4 regions of the Enterobacter wuhouensis genome follow, and region 1 is predicted to be linked to each of the others. Evidence: predicted binding sites of a transcription regulator. Region 1 holds the regulator's gene; each other region holds the start of a gene.
The links. The regulator CRP, encoded in region 1, controls carbon source genes, mostly activating them, when cyclic AMP is high. The targets are predictions, from matches to a motif close to ATGTGANNNNNNTCACAT.
Positions count from the first base shown of each region.

Region 2: a site for CRP is predicted at 3,855-3,872, ahead of VPX56_RS15010 (CidA/LrgA family protein). Genes of this name have one in related genera too.
Region 3: a site for CRP is predicted at 2,484-2,501, ahead of VPX56_RS11540 (sugar transporter). Genes of this name have one in related genera too.
Region 4: a site for CRP is predicted at 3,225-3,242, ahead of msrB (peptide-methionine (R)-S-oxide reductase MsrB). Genes of this name have one in related genera too.

Region 1 covers NZ_CP142124.1:4,390,275-4,395,400, forward strand. The annotation lists gene VPX56_RS21020 (hydrolase) at 1-958, shown strand, start outside; gene VPX56_RS21025 (YheU family protein) at 955-1,173, shown strand; gene VPX56_RS21030 (phosphoribulokinase) at 1,204-2,073, shown strand; gene VPX56_RS21035 (OsmC family protein) at 2,160-2,564, opposite strand; gene crp (cAMP-activated global transcriptional regulator CRP) at 2,875-3,507, shown strand; gene VPX56_RS21045 (YccS/YhfK family putative transporter) at 3,564-5,126, shown strand, end outside.
Region 2 covers NZ_CP142124.1:3,135,963-3,141,088, reverse strand. The annotation lists gene mglC (galactose/methyl galactoside ABC transporter permease MglC) at 1-748, shown strand, start outside; gene sanA (outer membrane permeability protein SanA) at 865-1,578, opposite strand; gene cdd (cytidine deaminase) at 1,705-2,589, opposite strand; gene VPX56_RS15015 (CidB/LrgB family autolysis modulator) at 2,719-3,414, opposite strand; gene VPX56_RS15010 (CidA/LrgA family protein) at 3,411-3,806, opposite strand; gene dusC (tRNA dihydrouridine(16) synthase DusC) at 3,974-4,906, shown strand.
Region 3 covers NZ_CP142124.1:2,393,287-2,398,412, forward strand. The annotation lists gene VPX56_RS11530 (MarC family NAAT transporter) at 1-617, shown strand, start outside; gene VPX56_RS11535 (hypothetical protein) at 724-1,008, shown strand; gene VPX56_RS11540 (sugar transporter) at 1,212-2,408, opposite strand; gene VPX56_RS11545 (PhzF family phenazine biosynthesis protein) at 2,585-3,373, shown strand; gene VPX56_RS11550 (PhzF family phenazine biosynthesis protein) at 3,401-4,195, shown strand; gene VPX56_RS11555 (GNAT family N-acetyltransferase) at 4,275-4,757, shown strand; gene ptrR (putrescine utilization regulator PtrR) at 4,711-5,126, opposite strand, start outside.
Region 4 covers NZ_CP142124.1:1,932,933-1,938,058, forward strand. The annotation lists gene VPX56_RS09220 (MipA/OmpV family protein) at 1-56, shown strand, start outside; gene VPX56_RS09225 (aldo/keto reductase) at 147-1,001, shown strand; gene VPX56_RS09230 (D-hexose-6-phosphate mutarotase) at 1,064-1,948, opposite strand; gene gapA (glyceraldehyde-3-phosphate dehydrogenase) at 2,023-3,018, opposite strand; gene msrB (peptide-methionine (R)-S-oxide reductase MsrB) at 3,360-3,773, shown strand; gene VPX56_RS09245 (YeaC family protein) at 3,815-4,093, shown strand; gene VPX56_RS09250 (chitinase ChiD) at 4,154-5,126, opposite strand, start outside.

The sequences.
Region 1 (5,126 bases):
GCGCGGCCTGGCTAACTGCCATCTGCAAACCATGCTGCCGCGCCTGATCCGCCGCAAGGTTCAGTTCACCCCACACTGGCAGCGCCTGGATTTGCCGGACGGTGACTTTTTGGATCTCGCCTGGAGCGAAGCGCCGGAGCTGGCCAGGCATAAGCCCCGGCTGGTGGTGTTTCACGGTCTGGAAGGCAGCCTGCACAGCCCTTACGCGCATGGCCTCATCGAGGCGGCAAAGGCGCGCGGCTGGCTTGGCGTGGTGATGCATTTTCGCGGCTGCAGCGGCGAGCCGAATCGCCAGAAGCGCATTTATCATTCGGGTGAAACCGAAGATGGCACCTGGTTCTTACACTGGCTGAGAGAGAACTATGGAACGGTGCCGACGGCGGCGGTGGGCTATTCGCTGGGCGGCAATATGCTGGCCTGCCTGCTGGCGAAAGAGGGTGAAACGGTGCCGCTGGATGCCGCCGTTATCGTCTCTGCGCCTTTCATGCTGGAGCAGTGCAGCTACCATATGGAAAAAGGCTTTTCACGGGTTTATCAGCGCTACCTGCTCAACCTGCTGAAGGCCAACGCGGCGCGTAAGCTGAAGGCCTACCCGGACACCTTACCCGTTAGCCTTCGCCAGCTGAAAAAGGTGCGCCGCATTCGTGAATTCGACGATCTGATCACCGCTAAAATTCACGGATTTGCCGATGCGATTGACTATTATCGCCAGTGCAGCGCAATGCCGCTGCTCAGCAAAATCACCCAGCCGACGCTGATCATCCATGCCAAAGACGATCCGTTTATGGACCACCACTCCATTCCGGCCCAGGAATTTTTGCCTGAAAACGTTCACTATCAGCTGACCGAGCATGGCGGCCACGTGGGATTTGTCGGCGGTACGCTGCGACGCCCGAAAATGTGGCTGGAAACCCGCATTCCTGACTGGCTCACCTCATTTCTGGACGGTAAAAAATGATTATTCCCTGGCAGGATCTGCCTCCCGAAACGCTCGATAATCTGATTGAAAGCTTTGTATTACGAGAGGGCACCGATTATGGTGAACATGAACGTTCTCTTGAACAAAAGGTCAGCGATGTAAAACGCCAGCTTAAAAGCGGCGACGTGGTGCTGGTATGGTCTGAACTGCATGAGACGGTCAATATCATGCCCCGCAACGCGTTTCACGGCTGATCTGTAAACCTTTCCAGTCAGGGAGTTGCTATGTCTGCCAGACATCCGGTTATTGCCGTCACGGGTTCGAGCGGGGCGGGAACCACCACCACCAGCCTTGCCTTTCGCAAAATTTTCGCACAGCTGAACTTACAGGCGGCAGAGGTTGAGGGCGACAGCTTTCACCGCTACACGCGCCCTGAAATGGACATGGCCATCCGTAAAGCGCGGGATCTCGGTAAACACATCAGCTACTTTGGCCCCGATGCCAATGATTTCGGCCTGCTAGAGCAGACCTTCAGAGAATACGGTCAGACCGGCAAAGGACAATCCCGCAAATACCTGCACACCTACGACGAAGCGGTTCCCTGGAACCAGGTGCCGGGGACGTTTACCCCGTGGCAGCCGCTGCCGGAACCCACCGACGTGCTGTTTTACGAAGGGCTGCACGGCGGCGTGGTGACCAACCAGCACGACGTGGCGCGCCACGTGGATCTGCTGGTGGGCGTGGTGCCGATCGTTAACCTGGAATGGATCCAGAAGCTGACGCGCGACATCAGCGAGCGCGGCCATTCGCGCGAGGCGGTGATGGATTCGGTGGTGCGATCTATGGAAGATTACATCAACTTCCTGACGCCACAGTTCTCGCGTACCCATATCAACTTCCAGCGCGTGCCGACGGTGGACACCTCCAACCCGTTTGCGGCGAAAACCATCCCGTCTCTGGATGAGAGTTTTGTGGTGATCCACTTCCGCAATCTGGAAGGCATCGATTATCCCTGGCTGCTGGCGATGCTGCAGGGCTCGTTCATTTCCCACATGAATACGCTGGTGGTGCCGGGCGGAAAAATGGGGCTGGCGATGGAGTTAATTATGACGCCGCTGGTCCAGCGACTGATGGAAGGGAAGCAGATCGCGTGAGTTGTTTTGCCCGGTGGCGCTGCGCTTACCGGGCCTACGGTCGTGCTTTTGTAGGGCGGGTCAGCGAAGCGCCACCCGCCAAAAGATTAAGCCTCGATCACCTCATACGAATGGGTGATTTTTACCGCTTTCTCCAGCATTAACGCCACAGAGCAGTATTTTTCCGCAGAAAGGTCTACGGCGCGTGATACCGCGGCATCTTTCAGCTCTTTACCGGTCACGATAAAGTGCAGATTAATATGCGTGAACAGGCGTGGCGCCTCTTCGCGACGTTCTGACGTGAGCTTCACTTCGCAGTCGGTCACATCGTGACGGCCTTTTTGCAGAATCGACACCACGTCAATCGCGCTGCATCCACCCGCCGCCATCAGCACCATTTCCATCGGGCTTGGGGCCTTGTCGCCGGAGTTACCGTCCATCAAAATCTGGTGCCCGGAAGCGGATTCGCCCAGGAACGTTAAACCTTCAACCCATTTCACACGCGCTTGCATATTCATTAACTCCAACGTTGCATTTTTGGTGACAGATTACGCGCGCGTTACATTTCTCGCAACGGAAGGCGACCTGCATCATGCTGAAGCGAGACACCAGGAGACACGCGGCAAAAGCTATGCTAAAACACTCTGGATGCTACAGTAATACATTGACGTTACACATGTATGCAGAGGACATCAAACTTTACTGGCTGCGAAAATTACGACAGCCGACTTCCCAGGGTATGGGTAAGAATTCGATTGCAACCCCAGAGTCCGGATGCATCTTATGACTCTGGTGACAGCTTATAACAGAGGATAACAGCGCATGGTGCTTGGCAAACCGCAAACAGACCCGACTCTCGAATGGTTCTTGTCTCATTGCCACATTCATAAGTACCCATCGAAAAGCACTCTGATTCACCAGGGTGAAAAAGCCGAGACGTTGTATTACATCGTTAAAGGCTCGGTGGCAGTGCTGATCAAAGATGAAGAAGGGAAAGAGATGATCCTTTCTTATCTGAACCAGGGCGATTTCATCGGCGAACTGGGCCTGTTTGAAGAAGGCCAGGAACGTAGCGCCTGGGTTCGTGCAAAGACAGCATGTGAAGTGGCTGAAATTTCTTACAAGAAGTTCCGTCAGCTGATTCAGGTTAATCCTGACATCCTGATGCGTCTCTCTTCCCAGATGGCGCGTCGCCTGCAGGTCACCTCTGAAAAAGTCGGTAACCTGGCGTTCCTGGACGTGACCGGTCGTATCGCACAGACCCTGCTGAACCTGGCGAAACAGCCAGACGCAATGACCCACCCGGACGGCATGCAAATTAAAATTACCCGTCAGGAAATCGGTCAGATCGTCGGTTGTTCCCGTGAAACAGTAGGCCGTATTCTGAAAATGCTGGAAGATCAGAACCTGATCTCCGCGCACGGTAAAACCATCGTGGTTTACGGAACCCGTTAATTCGGTCAAACGGCGTGCCATCTCAGGGTGGCACGCCGTTTTTGTCTCTATTCCCCATGTGGCGCAGGCTGATTTATCACCCGGAAGTTAACTACGCACTGCGACAAACGTTGGTGTTGTGCCTTCCCGTGGCCGTGGGCCTGATCCTCGGACATCTTCAGCAAGGCCTGCTGTTTTCCCTCGTGCCCGCCTGCTGCAACATCGCCGGTTTGGACACGCCGCATAAACGCTTTTTCAAGCGCCTGATTATCGGCGGCTGCCTGTTTGCCGGCTGTAGCCTTGCCGTACAGCTCCTGCTCGCCCGTGATATTCCGCTCCCGCTGATCCTGACCGTGCTGGCGATGACGCTCGGCGTAACGGCGGAGATCAGTTCGCTTCACGCGCGCCTGCTGCCCGCCTCGCTGATTGCCGCCATATTCACCCTGAGCCTCGCGGGGAATATGCCGATATGGGAACCGCTGCTCATCTACGCCCTCGGCACGCTGTGGTACGGGCTGTTTAACTGGTTCTGGTTCTGGCTGTGGCGGGAGCAGCCGCTGCGTGAATCCCTGAGCCTGCTCTACGTGCAGCTGGCGGATTACTGTGAAGCCAAATATACCCTGCTGACCCAGCACACCGATCCGGAGAAATCCCTTCCGCCGCTGCTGGCGCGCCAGCAAAAGGTGGTCGACCTGATCAGCCAGTGCTATCAGCAGCTGCACATGCTCGCCGCCAATAAAAACCACGAGTACAAGCGGCTGCTGCGCACCTTCCAGGTGGGGCTGGATCTGCAGGAGCATATCTCCGTGAGCCTGCACCATCCGCAGGAGGTGCAAAAGCTGGTCGAGCGCAGCCACGCCGAAGCGGTGATCCGCTGGAACGCCCAGACCGTGTCGGCGCGCCTGCGGGTGCTGGCCGACGATATTCTCTATCACCGCTACCCGACGCGCTTTAACATGGACAAACCGCTCGGCGCGCTGGAAAAAATTGCGCGTCAGCACCCGGATAACCCGGTCGGCCAGTTTGCCGCCTGGCACTTCAGCCGCATCGCCCGCGTATTGCGTACCCAGCGCCCGCTTTATCCTCGCGACCTGATGGCGGATAAACAGAAGCGTCTGCCGCTGCTGCCCGCCCTCAAAAGCTACCTGTCGCTGAAATCCGCCGCCCTGCGCAACGCCGCGCGGATAAGCGTCATGCTCAGCATCGCCAGCCTGATGGGTATGGCGCTGCATCTGCCGAAACCCTACTGGATCTTAATGACCGTGCTGTTCGTGACGCAGAACGGCTATGGCGCCACGCGCGTGCGTATTTTCCACCGGGCTGGCGGCACGATGGCCGGGCTGATTATTGCGGGGGCGACGCTGCATTTCCACGTGCCGGAAGGGTATACGCTGGTCGGGATGCTGGCGATTACGATGGTGAGCTATCTCATCATCCGCAAAAACTACGGCTGGGCGACGGTGGGCTTTACGGTTACGGCGGTGTACACCCTGCAGCTGCTCACGCTCAACGGCGATCAATTCATTATTGCCCGCCTGGTCGATACCCTGATTGGCTGCCTGATTGCCTTCGGCGGCATGGTCTGGCTGTGGCCGCAGTGGCAGAGCGGATTACTGAGGCAAAACGCCCACGACGCGCTG
Region 2 (5,126 bases), 1.3 Mb from region 1:
GTCGATGGAAAACGCCAACAAGGTGTTCCCGGAAATGGCAACCATGCCGATTTTCGTGGTGATTCTGATCGTCTGCGCCATCGGCGCGGTCATCGGCCTGATTAACGGCATCATCATCGCGTACCTGAACGTGACGCCATTCATCACCACGCTGGGTACGATGATCATCGTTTACGGTATCAACTCCCTGTACTACGACTTCGTGGGCGCGTCCCCCATTTCGGGCTTTGACAGCGGCTTCTCGACGTTCACGCAAGGGTTTATCGCGATGGGCAGCTTCCGCCTGTCGTATATCACCTTCTATGCGCTGATCGCCGTGGCCTTCGTCTGGGTGCTGTGGAACAAAACGCGCTTCGGTAAAAACATCTTCGCAATCGGCGGTAACCCGGAAGCGGCGAAAGTGTCCGGCGTTAACGTTGCCCTGAACCTGCTGATGATTTATGCGCTGTCCGGCGTGTTCTACGCCTTCGGCGGGATGCTGGAAGCGGGCCGAATCGGCTCAGCGACCAACAACCTCGGCTTTATGTACGAACTGGATGCGATTGCGGCCTGCGTGGTGGGCGGCGTCTCCTTCAGCGGCGGGGTGGGTACCGTGCTCGGCGTGGTAACCGGTGTGATCATCTTCACCGTGATCAACTACGGTCTGACCTACATCGGCGTGAACCCGTACTGGCAGTACATCATCAAGGGCGCCATCATCATCTTCGCGGTTGCCCTGGACTCACTGAAGTACGCGCGTAAGAAGTAAGTGCATTAAGAATGAAAAGGCCCGCTTACGAAGCGGGCCTTTTTTTGTCCGGTGGCGTCCACAGTCGGGTGGCGGCTTCGCCTTACCCGACCTACAGGGCACCGGAGCAGTCAGTTCTACTTCTTCTTCTGTATCTCCAGCAGCTGCTCCGGCGTCACCGCCGGATAACCTTGCGCATCTTCCGGCACTTCATGCATCGTTGGGATTGGCACCAGCGGGCCTAAAAAACGCGGTTCGCGCTTGAAAAGATACAGGTCGGCCAGCGCGCCGAAGCGGGCGCCAAACTCGCGCACGCGCACGCTCAGCATATCTTTCGGCGACGGCACGGCGTAGCACTGCGCCTGAATGCCCATGTGCAGGGCGATAAACAGCGCGCGCTCGCAGTGGAAGCGCTGGGTGATAATGATGAAATCGTTGGTGTCGAACACTTTACGGGTGCGAACGATGGAGTCGAGCGTGCGGAATCCGGCGTAGTCGAGCACGATATCGGCGGGATCGACGCCAGCCGCAATCAGGTCCTTGCGCATGGTCACCGGTTCGTTATAGCTCTGCAGCGCGTTATCGCCGCTCAGCAGCAGGTAATTCACCTTGCCGCTGTTATAGGCGTTCAGCGCGCCCTGAATGCGGTAGCGGTAATACTGATTGATGACGCCGGTGCGGTAATACTTGGCGGTGCCAAGCACCACGCCAACCTGGCGATAGGGCAGATCCTGGAGGTCATCAAAAATGTAGGGGGCCGTTTTCCAGCTCATCCAGCGGTCGAGGCCCAGCACGATCAACAGCAGTATGCCGATCAGGACAGACAGGCTGTAAAACACGCGCTTTAACATGCAGATGGCTCGTTCGTGGATGAAAGTTTACTCAGGCTACTGTACCCGCCTGGTTAGCGCAAGAAACGGTGAATCAACTGAGGGCTTTTTCAGCAAACGGGCGGGCATTTCTGCCCGCCGGAAGGTTCAGGCAAGCAGCACGCGGTCGATTGTGGTGCAGCCCAGCGCTTTCAGCGTCGCGGCGGTGGCGTCCCACTGGATCAGCGGTGCATCGGCAATTTCTGCCAGAATCGCGCGCTGAATGTCAGGATAGTCGTAGCCGTTCAGGCTCAACAGGTTGAGTGCGCCCTGCAGCGGCGGCAGCGTCGGGTTGAACGCGGCGTTCTCCGCATAGCTGCCGGTGAAGATACGACCGTCGCGGCACTGCAGCGCAACGCCGCTCGGCGATTTGCTGTACGGCGTGTGGCTCTTGTTGGCGGCGGTGATGGCGGCCTGGCTCAGATCATCGCCGGACAGGGCGAAACCGTGATCCTGTTCGTCCATCAGCAGCGTTTTGATCTCGAGATCTTTCGGGCCGAAGGCGTCCGGCAGATAGTCGCCCAGCGTATGCGGCGCGCGGCCCGGCAGGTTGATGCGCAGCTGCAGCCCGCTGTTCAGCTCGTTCATAAACTGGCGGCAGTGGCCGCACGGGGTGTAGTTAACGGTAATCGCGCTCAGCGCTTTTTCACCGCGCAGCCAGGCGTGGCTGATGGCGCTCTGCTCGGCGTGAACGGTTTGCTGCATGGTCGCACCGAGGAACTCCATATTTCCGCCGAAGTACCAGGTTCCGCTTACGCCGCGTGCAATGGCACCGACGTTAAAGTGGGAAAGATCTGCCCGGGCGCAGGCGGCGGCCAGCGGCAGGAGTGCGAATGCCAGCGCGTCTTCGTCCAGTCCCGTTGCCTGTTTCAGCGTCGTGACCTGCTCCGCCGTCAGCAGGGCGGGGAAATGCGCATCCGCCAGAACCGGAGCCAGGGCTGATTGCAAATTCTCTGCGAGCTGGGCGAAAGCAGTTTGAAAACGTGGATGCATGGCGTGTGCCTCATGAAGGTTAATGGATCGGTAGTGTACGGAGCCGTTAGGGCTTTATATGTGATCCACTTCTCATTATGTATGCAACTTATGAAAACAAAATGAAATTTGCGCGACGCATCGCAAATTTTAGCCCATTACCGCCAGAATTATCGGGAACACAAACGGCGCAATCAGGGAGGTGATAATCCCGCAGATCACCAGCGCCAGCGAGCTAAACGCCCCTTCCTGATAATCCACTTCGGCGCAGCGCGCGGTGCCGAGCGCGTGGGATGCCGTTCCCATTGCCAGACCGCGGGCGGCTTTGGTGCGAATTTTCATCAGATTCAGCAGGGTATGGCCAAACACCGCGCCCAGGATACCGACGAAAATCACGCACATAGCGCTGATCGCGGGAATACCGCCGATGCTGCCGCCCACGGCCATTGCAATCGGCGTAGTAACGGACTTCGGCAGGATAGAGGCCGCAATTTGCGGCGACGCGCCCATCAGCAGCGCCACCGAGGTTCCGGTGACCATCGCCACCAGGCTGCCGATAAAGCAAATGGTGATGATGGACTTCCAGCGGGCGCGGATCTGGTGCAGCTGTTCATATAAAGGAAACGCCAGCGCCACCACGGCAGGCTGCAGCAGATCGTTTAAAATTTTGCTCCCGGCAAAGTAGCGCTCGTAGGGAATGCCGGTGAGGAGCAGGAAAGGAATAATGACCACCATCGCCACCAGCAGCGGGTTGAGCAACGGCATCTTAAAACGGATAGCGAGCCTGCGTGCGGCAAAGAATACCACCAGGGTTAACGGCAGCGACCACCAGATATTAGCCATCATTTTTTTGTTTTCTCCCCGACGACTTTACGTTCGCCATGCACGATATGCGAACTCCAGCTCACCACCAGGAACACCACCAGCGTACTGACCGCGCAGGAGACGACAATCGGGCCGAACTGCGCTTTAAGCACATCGTAATACTGCATGACCCCCACGCCGATGGGCACGAACAGCAGCGCCATATAGCGGATGAGGACGAAGCAGCCGGGATTAACCCACTTCGCGGGCAGCACCTGCAGCGCCAGAAGGACGAACAGGATCAGCATGCCGATAATACTGCCCGGAATGACGATCGGCAGCAGCGACGCGATAAAGATCCCGGCGTACAGGCAGGCGTAAATCAGGACGAATGCGCGCAGATATTGCCAGACGGTGTTCAGTGATTTGCTCATGGTGAAAGTCCTTGATGAAACGTATTCATCATACAATTAAACCCGGAAATGTGCCACGGATCACATCATGAATTTTGAGCATACCAGACATTCCTGAATGGAACGCCGTGCTTTCCTCAACCATACGGAGCAGATACTATAGCGCGTCTTTTTTCACAGGTACTGCTATGCGTGTTTTACTGGCCCCAATGGAAGGCGTGCTCGACTCACTCGTGCGCGAGCTTCTGACCGAGGTGAACGACTACGATCTCTGCGTGACGGAGTTTTTGCGCGTGGTCGATATGCTGTTGCCGGTAAAATCCTTTTACAGGCTCTGCCCGGAGCTGCATAACCAGAGCCGAACCTCCTCCGGCACGCTGGTGCGCGTCCAGCTGCTGGGCCAGTACCCTGAATGGCTGGCGGAAAACGCCGCCCGCGCGGTTGAGCTGGGCTCTTACGGGGTCGATCTCAACTGCGGCTGCCCGTCGAAAATGGTGAACGGTAGCGGGGGCGGGGCGACGCTGCTGAAAGATCCTGAACTCATTTATCGCGGCGCGAAGGCGATGCGTGAGGCCGTGCCGTCGCACCTGCCGGTAACGGTCAAAGTGCGTCTGGGCTGGGACAGCGACGCGCGGCAGTTTGAAATTGCCGATGCGGTGCAGCAGGCCGGTGCCACCGAGCTGGTGGTGCACGGGCGTACCAAAGAAGATGGCTACAAAGCCGAGCGCATTAACTGGCAGGCGATCGGTGAGATCCGCAAACGGCTCACCATTCCGGTTATCGCCAACGGTGAAATCTGGGACTACGCCAGCGCGCAGGCCTGCCTGAAAGAGACGGGCTGCGATGCGGTAATGATCGGCCGCGGTGCGCTGAACGTGCCGAACCTCAGCCGGGTAGTGAAATATAATGAACCGCGTATGCCGTGGGCCGACGTGGTCACGCTGCTGCAAAAATACAGCCGTCTGGAAAAACAGGGCGATACCGGGTTATATCACGTCGCACGTATTAAGCAGTGGCTCAGTTATTTACGCAAAGAATATAGCGAGGCGCTGGAATTATTCCAGGAGATCCGCACGCTGCAAACCTCTGCGGATATTGCGCGGGTGATCCAGTCAAAATAATAAGCGTTAATTTGCTCACACTTTTTTAAAATAGAAAACGATGCAGGTTTTCAAGGTGGCACAACGGTGTTAAGGTGCCACTGTTTTAACGCAGGATTGTTACTGGCTAACAGGCAAAACCTAAGCGTTTCACAGCATTAGCCGCTGTGGAGCACTTAGGTTTTTTTTTGCCTGTCATTTACGCAGGAGATAAGTTTGGCCTAACGTTTTTCGCTCGAAC
Region 3 (5,126 bases), 2.0 Mb from region 1:
CCCTGGCGAACCCGTTAACGACGGTAGCGCTGTTTCTTGGGCTGGCGGGCAACATGAACAGCGCGGAGCGCAATCATCAGTCGATGATGGCCTCCATCTACGTCTTTGCCATCATGATGGTTGCCTATTACGCCGGACAGGTGGTGATGAACACCTTTGGGATTTCGATTCCGGGCCTGCGTATCGCCGGCGGGCTGATCGTGGCCTTTATTGGGTTCCGCATGCTGTTCCCCGCGCAAAAGGCGCATGAATCACCGGAAGCGAAAAGCAAATCCGAAGAGCTGGAAACGGAGCCAAGTGCGAATATTGCCTTTGTACCGCTCGCTATGCCGAGCACGGCGGGGCCCGGGACGATTGCGATGATCATCAGCTCCGCGTCCACGGTGCGCGACAGTTCTACCTTCCCTGACTGGGTGCTGGCCGTAGCGCCGCCGCTGATTTTTGCGCTTATCGGGGTCATCGTCTGGGCATCGCTGCGCAGTTCAGGAGCGATCATGCGCTGGGTGGGCAAGGGCGGTATCGAAGCCATTTCCCGCCTGATGGGCTTCCTGCTGGTGTGCATGGGCGTGCAGTTTATTATTAACGGCGTGCTGGAAATTATTAAAAACTACCACTGATTTTTTGCCGGGTGGCGGCTTCGCCTTACCCGGCCTACTTATTGCCAACATAATTATTGTGAATATAAATCAATTCTGAAAATTTATTCTTTTGCGAAATTTCAGGATGAAAAATAACCGCATTACAGCGAAAGTTTTACTCACCGTACCGGCCGACATCATGAACTACATCGCTTCCAACCCGCGCATGCTGGAAGGCATCACTACGGGTGACGCTAAAGTTCTCAACAATAACGTTCAGTGGGATGCATTTGTCTACGCATTGTCGTTAGTGGACAACGGCAAAGACATTTCAGTCTTATATGAATACGCTAACAGGGATTATATTTCTGAATCTTTGGCTGGCGTGACGATTCTGGTCATGAATAAAAACGAGCTGGAAAAGGCTTAATTGACGAAAAAGCGAAGAAATGTGGAAAAATTAGCGACGCGTCATCAACTACCACGCCGCTTGCTACCAGAACCAGCATCTATAATTGCCAGACTAAAATGACGGAGGACAGGTTCCGTTATTTGGGTGGCAATGAGGAAGCAGATTATTAACGCAGTCGCGTAGGCCGGGTAAGGCGAAGCCGCCACCCGGCACAAACAACGTCACCCATGCTGGCCATGTTCTTCCATCGCCACCGGCCATTTACGGAAGATCAGCACCGACCAGATCAGCGCCACAAGCGCCGGAATCGCGCCCAGATAGCCAATCGCCGACATCGAGACGTGCAGTATTACCTGATTTCCAACCAGCGCGCCCGCGCCAATCCCGAGATTGAAAATCCCCGAGAATAGCGACATCGCTACGTCGGTTGCGTCAGGGGCCAAAGCAAGCACTTTAACCTGCATACCCAGCCCGATAATCATAATCGCCACGCCCCAGAACAGGCTCAGGATCGCCAGATGGCTTTCGCTTCCTGCCGCAGGCATCAATAACAGCAGGCAGGCTAATAACAGGCCGATGGCACTGCTGACCAGCGCTGAAGCATGTTGATTTCCCAGCTTGCCAAACAGAAGGCTGCCGATGATGCCCGCACCGCCCAGGATCAGCAGCAGGACGGTGGCAAAGTTGGCGCTAAAGCCCGCAACCACCTGCACAAACGGCTCAATGTAGCTGTAGGCCGTGTAATGGGCGGTCACCACAATCACCGTCAGCAAATAAATGCTCATCAGCGCCGGACGACGCATCAGCAGCGGCAGGCTTTTCAACGAGCCGGAATGTTCGCTCGGCAGCTTAGGCAGCAGCTTGATCAGGCACAGCAGCGTCACCAGCGCCCCCATGCCGATAGCGAAGAAGGTGGTGCGCCAGCCAAAGTATTGCCCCACGATGCGGCCAATCGGTAGGCCCAGCACCATCGCCAGCGCCGTACCGGTCGCAATCAGGCTCAGCGCCTGCGCGCGCTTGCCCGCCGGCGCCAGGCGTATCGCCAGCGAGGCCGTTATCGACCAGAACACCGCGTGCGCGAAGGCAATGCCGACGCGGCTGATGACCAGCACCGTAAAATTCCACGCCATAAACGACAGCACATGGCTGGCGATGAACACCACAAACAGGCCTATCAGCAGCTTGCGCCGCTCCATCTGGCTGGTCAGCAGCATAAACGGCAGCGACATCAGCGCCACCACCCACGCGTAAATGGTCAACATAATGCCCACCTGAGCCGTCTCCATCTGGAAACTCCCGGCGATGTCAGACAGCAGCCCAACCGGAACAAATTCAGTGGTATTAAAAATAAACGCGGCAATGGCCAGCGTGACCACCCGTAGCCACGCGACCCTGCGGGAAACAGTCTGAGTTGTCATAGGGATATCTGGGATTCGTTGCTTGAAAGATGAGGAGACGATCTTAAAGCGAGAAACGGCGAAAACTCAACCATTATGTGACTTAGATCTCAAAATTTACCCTGTCAAAGCGGTAGCGAAGGGCGTTTTTTTCATTGAATATAAAGAACAACACAACAATAACAGGCGATAAGACAATGCAGGAGATTGATTTTTATCTGGTCGATGCGTTTAGCCATACCACGTTTGGCGGAAATCCGGCGGCCGTTTGCCCCTTGAAAGCGTGGCTGCCGGATGAGACGTTACTTAAAATGGCGCAGCAGCACAACCAGTCGGAAACCGCGTTTTTCGTCTGCACGAAAGGGGGTATTGAGCTTCGCTGGTTTACCACGCTTACCGAAGTCAATCTCTGCGGCCACGCCACGCTGGCAGCAGCATACGTCCTGTTCAACGAGCTTAATTATCCCGACTCGCGAATCCATTTTGAGACCGCCTCGGGTCGACTGACCGTGAGTCGGGAAGGTGAATGGATGACGCTGGATTTCCCGGCCTGTCCAACGCAGGAACAGACGCCGCCGCCGGAAATACTCGCGGCTCTGGGCATCAGCCAGTATGTTGACGCCCGTAAAGGCCGCGCCTGGATGCTGGTGCTGGAAAACCGCGCGCAGGTTGAGGCGATAGCCCCGAACTTTTCCGCCATGACCCCAGGCGATCATAAAGTGGCGATCGCCGCGCGGGGAGAGGGCGAATATGATTTTGTCAGCCGCTTCTTCTCGCCGGGCGTTGCCGTTCCGGAAGATCCCGTCACGGGGTCGGCACATACGATGCTCATTCCCTACTGGAGCGAGAGGCTGGGCAAAACGGCTATGCTTGCGCGTCAGGTTTCGGCGCGTGGAGGAGACGTGCGCTGCGAGCTGAAAGGCGACCGCGTGCTGATGAGCGGGCAGGCAGCCCTGTATTTGAAAGGCACAGTATTTCTGCGCTAACGACGTATAACAAGAGAGGTAGAGACGATGCAGGAAATTGATTTTTATCTGGTAGATGCCTTTAGCGATAAAGCCTTTGGCGGCAACGCCGCCGCCGTGTGTCCGCTTGAAGCGTGGCTCCCGGACGAGACGCTGCTGAAGATGGCCCAGCAGCATAACCAGTCCGAGACGGCATTTTTCGTTCGCACTGACGACGGGTTTGAGCTTCGCTGGTTCACCACGCTGCACGAGATCAACCTGTGCGGACATGCGACGCTGGCGGCGTCCCACGTCATCTTCGAATACCTTGATTACCCGCATACCGAAATCACGTTCTCCACGCGCTTCGTGGGCGAGCTGACGGTTTCACGCAGCGGTGACTGGCTGACGCTGAACTTCCCGGCCTGGTCAACGGAGTCTGTCGATAATCCACCGTCGGCGCTATTCAGCGCGCTGGGCATTGAGGCGGCCCGGGAGGTGCGCGTCGGGCGTGACTACATGGTGGTGCTGGAAAACCAGCGGCAGGTCGAAGCCCTGACTCCGGATATCGCGGCGATGATCCCGCTGGGGAAAATGGTCTGCGTTACGGCTCCAGGAGATGACTATGACTTCGTCAGCCGCTTCTTCTGCCCGGGCGAAGGGGTGCCCGAAGATCCGGTGACGGGTTCAACCCACAGCATGCTGATTCCCTACTGGAGCGAAAAATTGGGCAAAACGGCACTTAACGCTCGCCAGGTATCCTACCGCGGCGGGGATCTGCGCTGCGAGCTGAAGGGCGATCGCGTGCTGATTGGCGGCCAGGCGACGCTGTATCTGAAAGGAAAGATCTTCCTTCGCCGGTAGGCCGCCGTCATAAACAAAAACTATGAGGTGAGAAGACGTGGCGGGCGCTATGTTGAAGGAAAATAACAAGGAGCCTGCCATGTATTCCATTACCTCTGAGTCTGCACGTCATCCCGATATTCTCAGCCTGATAGCGGCCCTCGACCGCTACCAGAGCGAACTCTATCCGGCCGAGAGCAACCATTTGCTCGATCTGTCTGCACTCCCGCAAGCGTCGTTAATCCTGATGATTATTCGCGACCCGCAGCTTAAAGCCGTGGGATGCGGTGCCGTTGTGCTTAACGGCGACGGCACCGGCGAAATGAAACGAGTCTATATCGATCCAGCCCATCGCGGCCAACGGCTGGGGGATCGGCTGCTGGCGGCCCTCGAGGATGAGGCCCTTAGCCGCGATTGCCATACGCTTCGGCTGGAGACGGGCATTAAGCAACATGCCGCCGTCCGTCTGTATGAAAACAGCGGGTATGAACGGCGTACGGCATTTGCCCCCTACAGTGAAGATCCGCTAAGCCTGTTTATGGAGAAGGCGCTGGTTGAAGACGTTCGTTTAGCAGCGCTATAAACGCCTCAAGCTGGCGGGTCATCGCGCCGCGACGCCAGACCAGCCAGGTGGTCAGCCAGCGCCAGTTTTCCGCCAGCGGCCACGCTTCAACCTGATGATGCCCCGGCATGCTTTCCAGCATTGAGCGGGGCATGAGCGCAATCCCTGCGCCGGCGATCGCGCAGGCGAGCATGCCGTGGTACGACTCCATTTCATGAATGCGCCCGGGCGTGGCCCGGTCGGCATAGAACCAGCTTTCCAGATGCCGCCTGTAGGAGCAGTTAGCGCGGAAGGCATAGACATCGCTGCCGCTGACCTGCATAGCGTTGGCTACTTTCCTATGCCCCGCGGGCGTCACCAGCATCATCTCTTCCCGGTAAACCGGCATCC
Region 4 (5,126 bases), 2.4 Mb from region 1:
TGGTCGATAAGTCCTGGGCTGGGATCTTCTCAGTGGGTGTCACCTACAAATTCTGATTGTGCATTATTACAGTGCAATCTGTGCATGATAACGGGGCGCTTGCGCCCCGTTTGCTTTAGCGTGGTGCAACTAAACAGGAGAGTGATATGAGCGTAAAAACCGTGGCATTTTCCGGCAGCCGTTCAATCCCCGCGATTGGGCAGGGCACCTGGTATATGGGCGAAAAGGCGAGCCTGCGTAAAACAGAGGTCGATGCACTGCGGGCGGGCATCGATCTTGGGCTGACGCTGATTGATACCGCTGAAATGTATGCTGAAGGCGGGGCGGAAGAGGTGGTCGGTGAGGCGATAAAAGGCCAGCGCGACAAGGTGTTTCTGGTGTCCAAAGTGTACCCGTGGAATGCGGGCGGCCAGAAAGGACAGGCCGCGTGTGAAGCCAGCCTGCGACGTCTGGGGACCGATCGTATCGACCTCTACCTGCTGCACTGGCGGGGCAATTTTGCGCTCGATGAAACCATCGACCTGATGAACAAACTTCAGCAGCAGGGCAAAATTGGCCGCTGGGGCGTGTCGAATCTTGACGTCGACGACATGCAGGCGCTGTGGCGTGAGGAGGGCGGCTCTGCCTGTGCGACCAATCAGGTGCTGTATCACCTTGCATCGCGCGGCATTGAATACGATCTGCTGCCCTGGTGTCAGCAGCACGATGTTCCGGTGATGGCATACTGCCCGCTGGCCCAGGCCGGACGCTTGCGAACAGGGTTGATGAATCACCCGGTCGTCAACGAGATTGCCCGTAACCATAACGCAACCGCCGCGCAAATCCTGCTGGCGTGGGTGATACGTCATCAGGGCGTGATGGCCATCCCGAAGGCGGCATCCATTGAACACGTCAAAGCGAATGCGGGAGCGCTAGATATCACGCTGACCGGCGAAGAGTTACGCCTTTTAGATAATGCCTTCCCAGTACCCGCCGTTAAAACGCCTTTAGACGTTGTTTAAGCCTGCACCGACTATCCCCTCTCCCCTGTGGGGAGAGGGCCAGAGTGAGGGGCGCTTTTCTCTTAGCGCTTCACAATCTTAATCGTCTGCCCCAGGCGAGACGGTTTCTCTTCACTCGTTTTCTGTAGTTCAGTCACGCACGCGGTTTCCACGCAGACAAACGTTTTATAACCGTCGTCAGGGACGTCTGCCATGCTGACAGAAAGCGCCGGGCCTGGGTTCCATCCCACAACGTTGCTGTGATGGTGATGAACCACCTCAATGCCGCGGTTCAGGGCGCCGTCGTGGATCACGCTGCAGGCTTCCGGATGCAGATACACGCGGTCGGTACGGTCAGGGAACGTCTGAACGCCGTCGCTCAGTTTTCCTTCTTTGGCGTTATCCACTTTGTCGATAAAGGTATCGCCAAGGCCGCTCACTTTAACTGCGTTAATGTCACCGACGTTGAAATAGGTGTGCAGGGCGGAAGAGGTTTCAAAATCACCGTGTGCTTCCAGTTCGATCTCGCAGGTTTTGCCCAGCTTGAAGCGGGCGTACAGCGTGAAATCGTGCGGCCACAGGGCGCGGGTTTCATCGTTCGCCTGCAGCTCAAAGGTCAGCACTGCGCCGCTTTCATCTTCGTTATGGGCTTTCAGCGTCCACTGCTGGTTACGGGCAAAACCGTGCGCGGGCAGACCCTGCTGTGCTGCCGGGCCGAACCATGGCCAGCAGATCGGTACGCCCCCACGAATCGCGGCCCCTTTTTTGAACGAGGTCGCATTGCTCAGCCACAGGCCTTCTTCTTCGCCTTCTGGTTTCCAGGAGAGCAGATGGGCACCGTTCAGGGCCACGGAGGCTTTTACGCGCGGGTGGTCAACGACAATAACGTCAGCGCCATCAATCTGGCGGCGGGAGAGCACAGGGGTAAGTTGTTCGACTACCGGAAGTGCAAAAATTTTATTAATCATTAAGCAATCCTCTGTCTTGAAGCAATAAAAAAGGCGACCGAAGTCGCCTTTTTGGATCAGGTTCTCATCTCAACTTATTTGGAGATGTGAGCGATCAGGTCCAGTACTTTGTTAGAGTAGCCGGTTTCGTTGTCGTACCAGGAAACCAGTTTAACGAAGTTGTCGTTCAGCGCGATACCAGCTTTAGCATCGAACACGGAAGTGCACACTTCGCCGTTGAAGTCGGTAGAAACAACGTCGTCTTCGGTGTAGCCCAGAACGCCTTTCATTGCGCCTTCGGAAGCAGCTTTGATTGCTTTCTTAATTTCTTCATAAGAAGCAGCTTTTTCCAGACGAACGGTCAGGTCAACAACGGACACGTTAGGAGTTGGAACGCGGAACGCCATACCCGTCAGTTTGCCATTCAGTTCTGGCAGTACTTTACCTACAGCTTTAGCAGCACCGGTAGAAGATGGGATGATGTTCTGAGCTGCGCCACGGCCGCCGCGCCAGTCTTTGTGAGACGGGCCATCAACGGTTTTCTGAGTAGCGGTAGTTGCGTGAACGGTGGTCATCAGGCCTTCAACGATACCGAAGTTGTCGTTGATAACTTTAGCCAGTGGTGCCAGGCAGTTGGTGGTGCAGGATGCGTTAGAAACGATATCCTGGCCAGCGTAAGTTTCGAAGTTAGCACCACGAACGAACATTGGGGTGTTGTCTTTGGATGGACCAGTCAGAACAACTTTTTTCGCACCCGCGGTGATGTGTTTACGCGCGGTTTCGTCGGTCAGGAAGATACCGGTTGCTTCAGCAACAACGTCAACACCGATTTCGTTCCATTTCAGGTTAGCTGGGTCTTTTTCAGCAGTAACGCGGATGGTTTTGCCGTTAACAACCAGGTGGCCGTCTTTCACTTCAACGGTGCCGTTGAAACGACCGTGAGTTGAGTCGTACTTCAGCATGTACGCCATGTATTCAGCGTCCAGGAGATCGTTGATACCAACGATTTCGATGTCAGAACGTTCCTGAGCAGCACGGAAAACAATACGGCCGATACGGCCAAAACCGTTGATACCTACTTTGATAGTCATATATTCCACCAGCTATTTGTTAGTGAATAAAAGGTTGCCTGTAAAATTACAAAAACCTTACGCAGCGTCAAGCGGAATCGTGTCAATCATTGCGACAAATCAATCCTGTGACTAACGTTTGTGCGACTGACTCGCCTCACTTTCCCTTTGAGCTAGCAACCACATGGGGGCTGCGCCCGGAATTTTAAAGGCCTCTCAGGATAAAAGTGTGAAATAGATCACAATTGCCTGACCGCCTTTTCGCGACACATAAGTTTAGAACAAAAGTGTACGCAAGGGTGTTAATGTTTTGTTAGAATCCGGGTTAAAAGATGTCTGTTTCTACAGCGAGATGTAAGCATATGTCGAACCAACGTAACCCCGATGATTTGAAAAAAAACCTTTCAGAAATGCAGTTTTACGTGACGCAGAATCACGGTACGGAACCGCCATTTACCGGGCGTTTGCTGCATAACAAGCGAGACGGTGTCTACCATTGCCTGGTGTGCGATGCGCCACTGTTTAATTCGCAGACAAAATACGATTCTGGCTGCGGCTGGCCGAGCTTTTATGAGCCGGTTAGCGATGACGCGATCCGTTATCTGACCGACTCGTCGCACGGCATGGTGCGTACCGAAATCCGTTGCGGAAACTGTGATGCACACCTCGGCCACGTGTTCCCGGACGGCCCGCAGCCTACCGGCGAGCGTTTCTGCGTAAATTCAGCCTCCATGAGCTTCACCGACGATGAAAACGGCGACCAGACCAAAGGTTGAAAAAACGATTCAGCAAATTATTCCTTTGAAAGGGAGATATCATGAATATTGATGACATGATTGCGGGCATGACGCCGGAGGTTTACCAGCGTCTGGTGACGGCCGTTGAGCTGGGAAAATGGCCCGATGGCGTTGCGTTGACGCCCGAGCAAAAAGAGAACAGCCTGCAGCTGGTCATGTTATGGCAGGCGCGCAACAACACTGACGCACAGCACATGACGATCGACACCCAGGGGCAGATGGTGATGAAGAGCAAGCGCGAGCTGAAGGAAGAGTTTGGCATTACGCCAAAGCCGATTGCGACGATGAAAATGCAATAACGGTGCGGGTTGATGCCCTCACCCAACCCTCTCCCAGGGGGAGAGGGCTTGATTATCTTACTACTTATGCGGGATCCCGAGTGACTCCGCCAGCTGTTTCGCTAACTTATTGTTGTCATCAGCCCCGTACTCCCAGAACATCGCGCCAGCAAGTCCTTTCTCCTTGATGTAATCCGCCTTAATCGCGATTGAGCGTGGATTCTCATACGAAATGGCGAACAGCGCTTTGCCGTCGGCGGACTTCACCGAAAGCCACGGCACTTTCGCCTGGTCGTCCCAGTGCTCGGTAAAGCGCTTCTGCGGATCGTTCAGCAGCTTTTTGACGATATCGTTGTACTTCACGTACGTATCTTTGGTCAGGTCATACCCGAGCGACTTGAACAAACCGATCTCCTGCGGGCCGAAGTAGGGTTGCGTTACCGGGTTTTTCTGCGCATCCGGTTTTGTCCAGTCAATGCCCGGCTCCACGGAACGCTTCGGCACGCGGCCATAGAAACCCATCCCGAGGTTCATCTGCTCTGGCTTCAGGCCGGCAGCAAGATAGTTATTCACCACAAAATCGACGCTGTATTTATCGGCAACGGCCACCGTTGGCCAGGCGCTGGAGTCATACAGGTTGGCGTTGAAGTACTGCGTTCCGTACGCCATGTCGTAGGTCATCAGGTTGATATAGTCGAGCAGCGGGGCGATCGCCTTCACGTCTACCCAGCTTTTCGGACTTTCCGCATTCGCGCCCACGGCAATGGTGACCAGCTTCTTATGTCCGAAGGCGTCGCGCAGCTCTTTGAGCAGGGCGGTGAAGTTATCCCGATCGGCATGCGTGCTGGCGACCAGCCCCCACGCGCCGTTCACCGGGAACTCCCAGTCGAGGTCGATTCCGTCCAGGCCATATTTATCGACAATTTCCTGCGCTGAGCGGATAAACACCGCACGCGACTCCTTCGTTGCTGCTGCGCCAGAGAAACCGCGCGCTCCCCAGCCGCCAACGGAAAGCAGCACCTTGAGGTTCGGGTTCTGTTTACGCAGGACAGGA